DNA from 4 places in the Desulfopila inferna genome. Region 1 is predicted to be linked to each of the others. Evidence: riboswitches for the same ligand, from Rfam matches in the RefSeq annotation. Region 1 holds a riboswitch; each other region holds the start of a gene.

Region 1 (3,134 bases):
CGGCAAACCGATAGCTCCTGCCAGCAGATATACCGCGACACTGGTAAATCCCCAGCGTCCGCCGAGCAGAAGGCCCGCCAGCATGACAAAAAGGTTTTGCATGACAATGGGAACTGGACCGATCGGAATGGCGATGTAGGAGCCCACAGCTATAAGGGTAGCCATGAGTGATGCATATACCATCGGTTTCAATTGTGCTGTTGATGAGTCCATCTTTATTGAATATCCTTTATTGGTAGAAACAATCGCCGTGTACTACCGTTTGGTGACTGCCGTCGTCCATTTGCAGAATTAAAGCACCGTCGCCATTTATGTCCATGGCAACTCCCTCGACTGTAGTTCTTAATGTAGAAATTCTGACGTGTTGGCCAATGGTGGAGTTACCGGCCTTCCAGTCCTCGATCACCGTAGCAGCATCAAAATTCTCAAGCCGCTTTTCGAAACGGTTCAGGAAATTTATCAGGATTTCTCTGCGCGGCACCTGCCTGCCCAGCAGTTCTCGCAAAGAAACTGCTGAAGGTTCTTCTTTTTTTGGATCATTGTTTACATTCAGACCGATGCCGATATTTAAGTGGCGGAGAAGATCGCCTTCACTTTCCATCTGGGAGAGAAACCCGCAAATTTTATGGGTGCCGACCAGGATATCGTTAGGCCACTTTAAAGACGCCGTAATACCATAGGAGCCTAGAAGTGCGGCCATCTCAACTGCGGCTGCCAGATTAACAAGACCGGCCAGCATTACAGGGACGATTGGGCGCAGAACAAGAGTAAAATACAACCCTCCATCGGCTGAAGCCCAGACTCTTTCCATGCGCCCGCGTCCCTGCGTCTGCCGTTCGGCTACAACGACGGTAAATTCAGGGCAGCCTTGCTGGGCCAGCTTGATAGCTTCATTCATGGTCGAAAGTATTTCCCCGAAATGATGAATTTGATCCTTGCGGTCACCAAATTCAAGGGGATTCAGACTGTCGGGGTCCGAACTCAAGAGATATCCTTTTGGCGAGGAGACAATAGGGATCCCGGACTTAACCATTCCCTGGATATGTTTCCAGACGGAGACCCTGCTGGTTCCCAGTTCTTCACTGATCCTTTCGCCGGAAAGGACATCATCAGCATCTCTGAGCAGATTATAAATTTTATCTTTTGGATTCATTTCGTTACCTTTATGTTGGAGAGGAGGTTAACGAAAATAGAAGTGGATGTCAATAATTTTCTGCCAGGTAGGGTCTGGTAAAGATGAGCATTTACGGAAGCTAAGGCTTCTCTACTCCAAATCCAGCAGCTCGAATGAAGTTAGTCACAGGCATATTTCGCTCCTCACTTCGCGAATTTCATCGAGGGATAGCCGGTTCCTTTCGTTTTCGCAGAAATTCCTTGTCCATTGTCATTGCGCATGTATTCATATGAGGGCAATGATGCGATCATGAAATCAATTGAATTTCTGAGTTGAGATGGTATAAGAAATTCATCAGGTGCACACTATGTTAAAAGGAAAGACGGTGTGAATCCGTCGCAAGCCAGTCATTGCTGTATACGAAGCCTGCAATAACTAAGTACAGAGTAGCCTGCTGTCTTAACTCTTGAGCATATCAAGATTCGTCACTGGAGGAAATCCGGGAAGGCGGTTATTTCGCAGAATAATTCGTAAGTCAGAAAGCCTGCCTGATATGGTGGCGTTGTTTCAGCCATCATCAGAGTTTACCTACTGGAGATTCTCTGTATCTGGGTATGCATTCCCTTATGCCCCTGTGGTTTTTACAGCGGGATGTTGGGTTGTATGCATATGATGTCGGATACGGAGAGTTGTCTCTTCCTGCCTGTTTTTCGTATCCAGACTTTATTTCACAGAGGTGTTATGCAGTGGATACGGAAAAGAATCAAAAACTTGGTCAGTATATTGGTCAGCTTATTCGTGGAGAAAACCTTTCAGAAGAGAGTGCCTACAACGCGTTTCGAATGGTGCTTGCCAACGAGGTTTCCGAGATGCATCAAGGGGCATTTCTCGCCGCTCTTACCGCAAAAGGTGAAACCGCAGAAGAGGTTGCCGGCGGCTGGAAGGCAGTATACGAGTTTGACACCGTAAAAGTGAATTTTGAAGGTTTGGCCGTTGTCGATAACTGCGGTACCGGCATGGACACCTTCAAGACATTTAACATCAGTACCGCTGCCTCGCTTGTGGCGGCTGCGGGAGGTGTCAAGATCGCCAGACATGGAGCTCGAGCTATCACTTCATCCTGCGGTACGGTTGATATGGTCGAACTGCTGGGAGTCGATGTGGAATGTGGTGTTGATCTGGTTAAAAAAAGTGTGACCGAGGCGGGGATCGGTCTTTTTAATGGCATGAGTTCCCAGGTCCATCCCCTGGCCCTTGGACGTATCCTTTCTCAAATCTGTTTTGGTTCTCCCCTCAATATTGCCGCCTCTCTTGCCCACCCAGGTCTTCCGAAATTTGCAGTTCGAGGAGTATATTCTCCAGCACTTTTGCAGCCGGTAGCAGAGGTTATGCAGGCCATTGGTTACAGTGACGCGATTATTATATATGGAGCAATAGACGGGAGTGACAAGGGCATGGATGAGGCTTCCGTCTGCGGCGAGACGGTTGGGGCCCGTTTAAGCGGGGGGAAGATTGAACCAATATCTTTTGTCCCGGAAGAAGTGGGTGTTTCTTTGCACGCACCCGAACTACTGATTTCAGAAAAGAATCGGGATATCGCTGCAAAAAATATGTGTGAACTCCTTGCCGGAAGAGGATCTACCGCACAAAATGATGCTGTGATTTTAAATAGCAGTTTGATTTTTTATGTTCAAAATCAAGTTTCCAGCATACAGGACGGAGTTGCCAGGGCTAGGGAAATCCTGCTGTCTGGCAGGGCCTTTGAGACGCTGGAGCAGTGGGTGTCGGTGCAGAATCGAGACGCAGATGCAGGACTTGCAAAACTAGCTGCCCTGACTTGCGGGTGACGCTAATGGTTGAGAAGGCTGCACAGCAAACAACGGAACTGCTCATCGTCAAAGTGGGCGACGATTACATTCGTTTTGCCGAAGGCGATTTCCGGCGATGCGGAATGAACAAAGCATCAGTATTCCCCCTTGCGGAGCTTGAAGAAGTGCAGGCAAAGTGCAGAAAAATGCTT
Region 2 (3,134 bases), on a different contig from region 1:
ATCCGCTCCTTGGAATATGCGGCAATGTTGGTATTGCGGATCTGCCCGGCATCTGTTGCCACATTTCGTCCTCCGGCCTGCTCCAGGGCGAAGAGGGCGATGGAGGAGGGGGCGAAGGTTTTCATCTTGCGATGCATCGATTCAAAATAGACCCATGGTCGCTCGTCCTGAGGAATGCGGGAGACATAAGCGCCGATGGCGTCTATCCCGGCCCTGAAATGCTCTATCATATCCTCCGCGTTTTTCTGCCTGCCGCTCAGTCTGCCCAACTCCCGCCAGTAATGAAAAATTTCATCGACCGTGGTGGGCTGCAGTGAAACCACGGCAATACCGGCCTCACGCAGTTTGGCCATCAGCTGGGGATAGGAGCGTTCTATCATGGGCCGCACCAGGATGAGATCCGGACCGGCGGCAATAAACCTCTCCGGGTCCTCGCGATAGGAAAAACGCGGCTTGTCCAAGATATTGGCAGGAAAATTATCCGAGGGGGAGATGCCGATAAGTTGGTCTGCGGCGCCCATGCTGACCAGATTTTCGGTATGAGCGGAGTACAGCGATATGATGCGCTTATAGGTTTTGCCGGTATCGTTCCGAGTGGAGGCTGCCGCCGGAGCGGTGCAGAACACCAGAGAGCAGAGGATGGCAAGAAGAGCGGTTTTCCTTGATTCCCACCGGAGAATAGAGAGAGTGCGCAGCAAATGGACTGAGATTGCCGGATTCATATATTTTTTCATAACCCAAGAGTGATTTGATAATAACAGAAGCCGATAATAATCACGCATGCCGCTCTGACCAGCTGGCTCACCGCCACCAGTTCCATGGCCAGCCGAGGAGGAAAGATCCCCACATAATAGGGGAGCTGATGCCGAATCGCCCGGATGGGTGCGGCCAGGATATTGCCGGCCAGCAGGGCCAGCACCACCTCCCGAATATCCAGACTGTTGTTGGCCAGCAGAGCGCTTGCCGCGGCCAGTCCGGCTGAGAATTCTGCGGTTACATGAAGAATAACGATGCCCAGGCTCTGCGGAGGGAGCCAGCTGAGAAACCAGGCGGCGGCAAAAATTTCTTCAAGCCGGTCAAAAACATTGAAGCGGCCGAGGATATAGAAAAGGACATACGCCGGCACCAGAAACAGCGCGATCCTCTTCATTCGCTTTTTCAGTCTCTTCATACTCTTCTTTAGCGCCTCGCGCACGGTCGGCTTTTTCGCAGCCTTTTGCGGGGGGGCGGCCGGAGTTTTGGGTTTTTTCAGCAGCAGCCTGCTTATCGCCACCACCGTCAGGGTCTGCAGGAGCGCAGCCAGAAAGGTGATGCCGACATAAATTACGGCAGCTCCTTTGATGAGCGGGACGGTAAGAAAGAAAACAGTGGGCAGGTGGAGAAAATAGCGGGGCAGCGAGTTGAAAAGATTGGCGAGAATCATTTCCTTTTTCTCCAGCTTGCCCTTGTCCAGCGCTTCCGCCAGCATGGTATTGGCCGACACTCCGGAGACAAAGGCCATGGTAAAACTTGCTCCGGTAATTGCCGAAAGGTGGCCCAGGCGGATCAGAGGACGGGCCAGCGCGGCCAGATGGTTTGTCCATTTGAGCGATTCGATCAGGCTGGCTGCCACCAGGCCGAGCGCAACGAAGATGAGGATGCGCGTCAGCGGCCAGAGAAGCTGCGACCATATTTCAGCGGGCAGTAGAGTGTCCATAAATAAAAAAAATCCCGGAGCGCTTTGACACGTTCCGGGATTACCCTGATTTATCCACGAAATGGTTAGTCCCTCACCGTTCCAGGGTGAATGCGGACTTGTTGTACCAGACAGGTCTTCTGACTCTCGGTTCTTCCTCCTCTCGCGTCTTCCCACACCTGGTGCAGTGACATTGTTTGCGAGATTCGTCTCCGATTACAGCGGCGGGTCCGTTCCTGATTTGCACAGGATTCCCTATTAAGCTTGCGCATCTGATATCTATCGTTATTAAACTTGTTACCAGAAAACTCCACAACCGTCAAGCAGCCTCATCTCCTGCTTTGTGCGCAATATCTTTTCCGCCTGAACTCACCTGGGGCAATGGAGCTGGCGGTTCCGGCGACATCACTGATATAGTTGCTGAAACAGCTCCTGCACATCGGGAAATTCCGGCTGAACAAAAAAGGCTTTTAATTGTCCCGGAAGATCGGGAGAATTTTCCCGGCCGCTCATGAAGAGAGGGCATCAGGTCATGCTGAGGTCGATTCTCTGATTTTGCTATAGGCGATCAGGAAACCGATGGAAAAGAATCCGGCAAGCAGTCCCAGCAGAAAAGCCCAGGTGTAAACGCCGGTTATATCGATGGTCCACCCGCAAATTACAGGAGATATGATGGAACCGAGGCCTAAAAAGACGGTCCACAGACCGACGACGCTCCCCGTCTGGTTCCGGGGAAAGGAATCCGATGCCGCGGCCGCATACATAGGCCAGACTGCGCCATAGGCCAGCCCGTAAAGGCCGGCTGCTGCGTAAAGCGTCCCTGCAGTTCCCGCCAGCGCCATTCCCAGGCAGGCCGTTCCCATGATACTGCTGCACAGTATCATGACCTTGCCTCTGCCTATTCGGTCGGAAAGCGGCCCCAGGGTCAATTGGCCGATGACGCCCATGAGGGCGATGATTCCGACAAAGCGGGTGGAGACGGCATAATCCAAATGCAGGGATTCGGTGGCATACACCGGCAGAAAGGTAAAAGGAACAAGCACATTGAAGCCGATCAGGAGGTACGACATGCCGACCATCCAGAATCCTCTGCTGCGGAGCAGGGTTTTGTACATGATCCCCACATAGATGATGCGTTCGTGCGCGGAAACCAGGCGCTCTTCCACTGCTTCCGGATTGCGCACCAGAATCAGGTTAAGCACGGCTACCGCCATACCGAAAACCCCCATGCTTATCCAGCCCGTCCGCCAGCCGAACCCAGAAACCAGAACCGGCAGCAGCCCGCTCCACAACGGAATACCCAGGCCGATTCCGATCGAAACAACAGACAACGCTGTTCCCCGCTTGTTGTCCGGCACCCATTTCTGCACCAGGGAAGCTACCGGCGCCCAGCAGGCGGCATGGCCCAGACCGGCAATTGAAAAAAACAGACATGCCTGAGCAAATCCTGTGACCTGGG
Region 3 (3,134 bases), on a different contig from region 1:
TTTGCGCCATGCCGAGAAGATGGGTTCTATCGCCTCTCTGGGGAATGATAATTGACGTCTTTGCCTGTCTCAACTCAGTAAAGCGTTCAGCGAGCAGTTCCATATCCGCTACCTCAAATGGCAGGATAATCTCTTTGGGAATATTGTCGCCATGAAAATAGAACTGGTTGAGTACCTGGGATACAATAGCCTGATCATCACCGAAGGGGTCCGCCAGAAAATAACTTCTGCTGCCGCTGATCAGGCCGCCCCTGATTATCAACACCGCAATGGCCACAGCAGCATCTTCCCTGACGAAGCCGAAAACGTCCTGGTCCCAAATATGACCGGCGGAAACCACCTGCTTTTCTAGGGTCCGGGAAAGGGCGCTTATCTGGTCCCGTTTTTTGGCAGCCCGCTCGAAATCGAAGGCGGCGGAGTACTGCTTCATCTGCCTCTCCAAAGTAGCAAGAAGGTCTTTATTTTTTCCTTCCAGGATCATAATTATCCTGGCCACATTATCCATATATGATTTTTGATCGGCATGACCGGAGCAAGGCGCCAGACATTGTCCCATCTGATAATTAAGGCATGGACGTTTCCTGGTTTGCAGTTTTCCGCCCTTGCAGCGCCGTAGCGGAAACAGTTTCGATATGAGTCGCAGTGTTGCCCACATGGCCGATGAAGAGGAATACGGACCGAAATAACGCGCTCCGTCCTTTTGTCTTCGCCGCGCCATCGTCACCCGTGGCCACTTTTCCTGGACTGTGACTTTAATCAGCGGATAATTTTTATCGTCGCGAAGGATAATATTGTATTTCGGCGCATGTTTTTTGATCAGAGAGGCTTCGAGGATAAGGGCCTCTTTTTCGGTACGGGTAATGATGGTATCGACCCTGTCTACCTGGGCGAGCATAATGGAGGTTTTGCTGTGGCTGCCGCCATTGAAACGGCTGTAGGAGGAAAGCCTTTTGACCAGGTCCTTGGCCTTGCCTACATAGAGCACCGCGGACTTGGAATCGAGCATCAGGTAGACGCCTGGGGAATGCGGTATGGAGCTGATAAGATCTTGAGAAAACATTAGAAAAATTATTTTAAAGTTTTGATTTGCGGTCAAATATTATAGTCATTGCACGGCGGCAATGCAACCAGCCTGGTAACTATTCAGCAAGAAGCCAAAACCGGCAGTTTTCCTTGAATAGTTACTCAGCATGAAGAAAACCATTTTTCCACTTTACATGGAAGCATCTTTCCGGTATTGAGTGAATAAATATCTTGCAGGTGTCACCAGGATGGTAAAATCGACGGTGATGAAAAGGGAATACGGTGCAAATCCGTAACGTTGGGCCGGCGCTGTAAGCGGGGACAAAAGCTGTATATACCACTGTTGCACTCATCTTGACGGTGAGAAGACGGGAAGGTTCAGCTGGAGGACGATCCGCAAGTCAGAAGACCTGCCTGTAAGACAAAAGACTTTGTAGTCCAGACAAGTCCATGGTGGAGTTCAGCTCTTCCATGGACTTTTTTTTTGCCCGCGGACTATCCATACTTAAAGAAGGATAACAGCAATGAAAACACAGATCGAAGTGGCAAAAGAAGGCAAAATCAGCGAACAGATGAGCGCGGTCGGGGAACAGGAAGGTATTGCCGCAGAGGATATCAGGCAAAGAGTGGCAGATGGCCATATCGTCATTCCGGTGCATCCGCATAGACCGCAGCAGAAAATTGTAGGCATCGGCAAAGGCTTGCGCACTAAAGTCAATGCCTCCATCGGCACTTCATCGGATATCTTCGATATCGATCTTGAAGTGCGAAAAGCGAAAATTGCGGAACAGGAGCAGGCTGACACCCTGATGGAGCTCTCGACCGGTGGAGATCTCGATTTAATACGCCGGGAGATTCTCGCAAATTGCTCACTCCCAGTAGGAAATGTTCCACTCTATCAGGCCTTTGCCGAAACCGCGGCAAAATACGGCAACCCCAATAAACTGGAGGCCGAATATCTTTTTGAGCTGATTGAGCGGCAGCTTGAGGACGGCATCTCCTTTATGGCAATTCATTGCGGTATCAATAGATATACCATCGAAAGGCTACGCAACCAGGGCTATCGCTATGGCGGTCTGGTCTCCAAGGGCGGCACCTTCATGGTCTCCTGGATGGAATACAATAACCTTGAAAATCCCCTGTATGAGCAGTTTGACAGGGTGTGTGCATTGATGAAAAAATATGACGCAGTGCTTTCCCTGGGCAACGGTATCCGCGCCGGAGCAATCCACGACAGCCATGACCGGGCGCAGATGGCGGAAATGATCATAAACTGCGAATTTGCCGAACTCGGCAGGGATATGGGTTGCCAGATGATGGTGGAAGGACCCGGTCATGTGCCGCTCGACGAAATTGAAGGCAATATAATGCTGGAGAAGGCCATGAGCGGCGGGGCGCCTTATTATGTCCTGGGGCCATTGCCTGCCGATTCCGGAGCCGGTTATGATCATATTACCGCGGCCATTGGTGCGGCAAGCTCAGCCTGGCATGGGGCCGACCTGATTTGCTACATAACGCCTGCCGAGCATCTCGCCCTGCCTAATGAAGACGATGTCCGGGAAGGGTTGCGGGCTACCCGTCTTGCTGCGCGCATCGGCGATATCGCCAAATATCCGGAGAGGCGCCACCATGAAAAAAAAGTGGCCCTGGCCCGGCGTGATACCGACTGGAAGGAGCATTTTCAGCTGCTGATGTTTCCGGAAAAAGCCGAAGAGGTAAGGCGCAGCAGGACTCCGGAAAATACCAGCACATGTACTATGTGCGGGGATTTTTGTGCAATGGAGAGAGGCATATCGCTCTTCAAGGATGATATCAGTTTAGAAAAGTGTCGTAACGTTCAGGACTGATATCAGGCCAGGGCGGCATTGAACAGCTTTTTGGTATACTCCTGCCGGGGAGCGGAAAAAACTTCCGCGGCAGGACCTGCCTCGACAATATTGCCATGCTGCATGACCACCACCTGATCGGCAAGAGCTCGAACTACTCTGAGATCATGTGAAATAAAAAGATACGTCATGTTGTATTTATCCTGCAGGCCTTGCAGTAATTTGATTATTTGCGCCTGGATCGTCATGTCCAGAGCTGAGGTTGGTTCATCGAGGACAAGAAAT
Region 4 (3,134 bases), on a different contig from region 1:
TGTGCCAATATCCACAGCGATACCATATGAAGGTCGGTGTTGTTTCGTTTTATTGAAGGATTGGCTAAAGGAAGGTGGAAAATTCGCCGGAGCTTTTTCGATAATATGGGAAGAGAGCAGAGATGCTACCGGGATTTCTATGGAGAGATCTTCGGAAACTGTCACCTGACAAGCCTCTGTTGTCTTTTGAGTCCCATCGCAATGTTTTATCTTGATCAGGCATTTGCCACAGCCCCCTTTACCACCACAATCGGAACGCAGAAAAACAGAATGTTCAATCAAACTGTCCAAGAGCCTGTCTCCACCTGCAATTTGTATATTTAGCCCATGGGGAAAAATTTTAATATTATGATTGGACATTTATTCCTTTGTTTGCATCTCGCAAGCCTCTCTTTTTGAACAGACTTCACAGGTAGCCCTGACTTTCTTCACTTGATATCCCGGCCCTGTGCCGATTAAAAAGGAAATACTTTTAAACGGCATAAGCGTGTTATTCTCTTGCAGCCTGACATCGATCATGTCAAGCGGTAGCATTGAGCAGAGATTCGCTTGATCCTCCAACTCCCAACCATGGACCGATCCCGGACTGAGAAAGGGGCTTACTCCCCAGCCACGTTTTTGGGCGTACAACTCGACAATCTCGTTCACGGAGTACTTTAACTGATCCAGTAGTGTAAGACTGACAATATCATACAAGTAGGCGTCCAGCACCCGCCTTTTTCTGGATGCTTGGGCACTTGCCTCCTCCAGAGCTTGACCAACTGTGTAAACTCCTATAAGCGCTCTGGATGCTTGATGTAAAAATTTGCCAGAAAAGCCCAACGAAAGTTTGATTTTGTGCATTGATTGATTACAACACAACTGTAGGGTGTCATTGTCCTGCAGCACGACATCTACCCAACGATAAACGATTCGGGGGCACCATATTCCTCGAGCAGTACATAATATTTTTGAAGCTGCTTCAACAAGTGCCGCTCGGTTTTGCTTTCCCCTTAGTTTCGCTGTTACATTGTCAAGAGACAACTCCGCTTTCATGCCCGAAATCACCCCACCGACGCCTTCAAGAATTGGTTCTATTTTATATTCCATTTTAATAGAGATAAATCACGATTGCCTAGCGAATGCAGTCAATACATACAATTCAAAATGCCTCTGGAAAGTTCAAGTATAATCACAACTGGGATATAATCTGAAACTAGCATAAAATAGTAAAAAATGCTCGTAAAGCTCTCAAAAATGCTCCTCAGAGTTTCTGAATACAAGGGCTGGGAAATTTGGAAAAAACCTGGAGAATCTGTGGTAAAAAGCCTCCACTCCTTTGGGTTAAAAAAGAGATTGATTCTTCCCTTACCATTCGTTATAGAGGAGCGGATATTAGTAAGCGGATATTTGTTGACATCCGTTTTTTTCATTACTACGATGCAAATCAATTTCAGGTGCCCTTTAAGGGCTTAATCGGGAATCCCGTGAAAATCGGGAACGGACCCGCCGCTGTGATTCTACCTTGAAGAAAGGAACCCTCTCGATAACATATGCCACTGTGATGCTAAAATTCCAGCCAACCAAAAATTAAGCTGGATTCCAATCATGGGAAGGCTGTCAAATAGAGGGCGGAAAAGTCAGAAGACCTACCTGAAAGATATATAGATAGCAAATTTCGCGGACTATATTTTGCTGTCGGATCAGGCGATAAAAGGGTAATCCCCGGATCATTCATTCTTGAATTGGTCCGGGGATTTTTTTTTCGCCGGGCCCCAATTGAAGGTTGTAAATCAAGGAGAAAGACAATGTTTAAAGTAAAAATTGGGGGATTGAAGGGATCGGACTTAAAGGAAAAAACACTTGGTTTTGGTAGTTTTTTCACCATGACTGCAGCAACAACTCTTTCACTATCGGGTGTGTTCATAAGTGGAAATGTTCATGCAACGGCAGATGAAGTTCCATTAATGGATAAGGTCGTTGTTACCGCCTCGAGACAGGAAGAAAAGATTGCCGCTGTCCCTGCCAATGTAACTGTCATTACAGCGCAGGAAATCGCAAAATCACCAGCAGAAACGGTTCCTGAACTCTTGCGGATCACTCCCGGGATAGTAGTGAACGATATCACCGGCAATGGCCGCAATATAACGGTTGACCTAAGAGGGTTTGGTGAAACGGCAGCTTTGAACACCTTGTTGCTTATTGATGGCCGTCGGATCAATCAAGCTGATTTGAGTGGTGTAGACTGGACTCTTATTCCTAAAAACAGAGTTGAACGGATTGAAATTATACATGGCGGCAGGGGAAGTGTTTTATATGGAGACAACGCCGCTGGTGGAGTTATCAATATCATCACCAAAAAGGGGGAAGAGCTCCTCTTTTCAGGTGGTCTGGTTGCAGGGAGTTACGACACGATTCTATCCAGGCTGGCAGTCAGTGGTTCAACAGAAAGCCTAAGTTACGCACTGAGCACCAACTACCGAACATCGGACGGATATCGAGACAATAGTGGAACAGACGCCAGGGATATGGGTTTGAATCTTGACTATTTTTTTTCGGACCGTTTTAACGTCGCTCTTACCAGTAGCTATCATGAAGACGACACAGAGGTTCCAGGATCATTATTGCTGAGTGAATTAGAGAGTGGAGTGTCACGGAGAGCAAGTACCACACCTGAAGATTTCTCCGATATCAAAGATTATCATTTACAAATTGTACCGCAGGTTTTCTTCACTGAAACGAGCTATTTTCAAATGGAAAGTTCCACCAGGAGGAAGGAAAATACTGCATTTTTTTCCTTTGTCGGCGGGACATATAACGCAGAAACTGAGATTGATACAGTGGCTCTTTCTCCGCAAATTGTTATAAATGAAAAATTCTTTGGTCGTGATTCAAAGCTGGTTGCAGGATTTGATTATAGAAAGAGTAAAGAGGATATCGGCAACGAATCTGTTTTTTTTGGCGCACCATCTTCGGCAGCGTTTGAACTCTCGAAAGAAGATATGGGAGTTTATGGTAATGCAGAAGTATCGCTCAACAGCAAGGTGGCGGTTTCCGGTGGTTACCGCCATGATCGTGCCGAATTCGAATCATTTACCGACGGGCTCTCCGACAAAGTCACCATGGATGAAGATATATATGATGGGGGGGTGACC

What was found. Region 1 has a riboswitch for cobalamin ahead of trpD (anthranilate phosphoribosyltransferase). Riboswitches for the same ligand answer to the same signal wherever they lie in the genome.
Region 2: it holds a riboswitch for cobalamin, as region 1 does, so the genes downstream of both, JWG88_RS05400 (hypothetical protein) here and trpD (anthranilate phosphoribosyltransferase) in region 1, are expected to answer to the same signal.
Region 3: it holds a riboswitch for cobalamin, as region 1 does, so the genes downstream of both, thiC (phosphomethylpyrimidine synthase ThiC) here and trpD (anthranilate phosphoribosyltransferase) in region 1, are expected to answer to the same signal.
Region 4: it holds a riboswitch for cobalamin, as region 1 does, so the genes downstream of both, JWG88_RS09415 (TonB-dependent receptor) here and trpD (anthranilate phosphoribosyltransferase) in region 1, are expected to answer to the same signal.

Annotation. Positions count from the first base shown of each region.
Region 1 is NZ_JAFFQE010000008.1:226,810-229,943, reverse strand. Features, by position in the region: gene JWG88_RS18500 (biotin transporter BioY) at 1-213, opposite strand, end outside; gene JWG88_RS18495 (biotin--[acetyl-CoA-carboxylase] ligase) at 230-1,153, opposite strand; cobalamin riboswitch at 1,454-1,680, shown strand; gene trpD (anthranilate phosphoribosyltransferase) at 1,861-2,961, shown strand; gene JWG88_RS18485 (hypothetical protein) at 2,967-3,134, shown strand, end outside.
Region 2 is NZ_JAFFQE010000002.1:306,616-309,749, reverse strand. Features, by position in the region: gene JWG88_RS05405 (ABC transporter substrate-binding protein) at 1-722, opposite strand, end outside; gene JWG88_RS05400 (hypothetical protein) at 731-1,696, opposite strand; cobalamin riboswitch at 1,789-1,966, opposite strand; gene JWG88_RS05395 (MFS transporter) at 2,206-3,134, opposite strand, start outside.
Region 3 is NZ_JAFFQE010000001.1:21,234-24,367, forward strand. Features, by position in the region: gene uvrC (excinuclease ABC subunit UvrC) at 1-1,060, opposite strand, end outside; cobalamin riboswitch at 1,242-1,455, shown strand; gene thiC (phosphomethylpyrimidine synthase ThiC) at 1,548-2,870, shown strand; gene JWG88_RS00085 (ABC transporter ATP-binding protein) at 2,873-3,134, opposite strand, start outside.
Region 4 is NZ_JAFFQE010000003.1:262,736-265,869, reverse strand. Features, by position in the region: gene JWG88_RS09425 (ASKHA domain-containing protein) at 1-291, opposite strand, end outside; gene JWG88_RS09420 (hypothetical protein) at 361-1,089, opposite strand; cobalamin riboswitch at 1,418-1,650, shown strand; gene JWG88_RS09415 (TonB-dependent receptor) at 1,788-3,134, shown strand, end outside.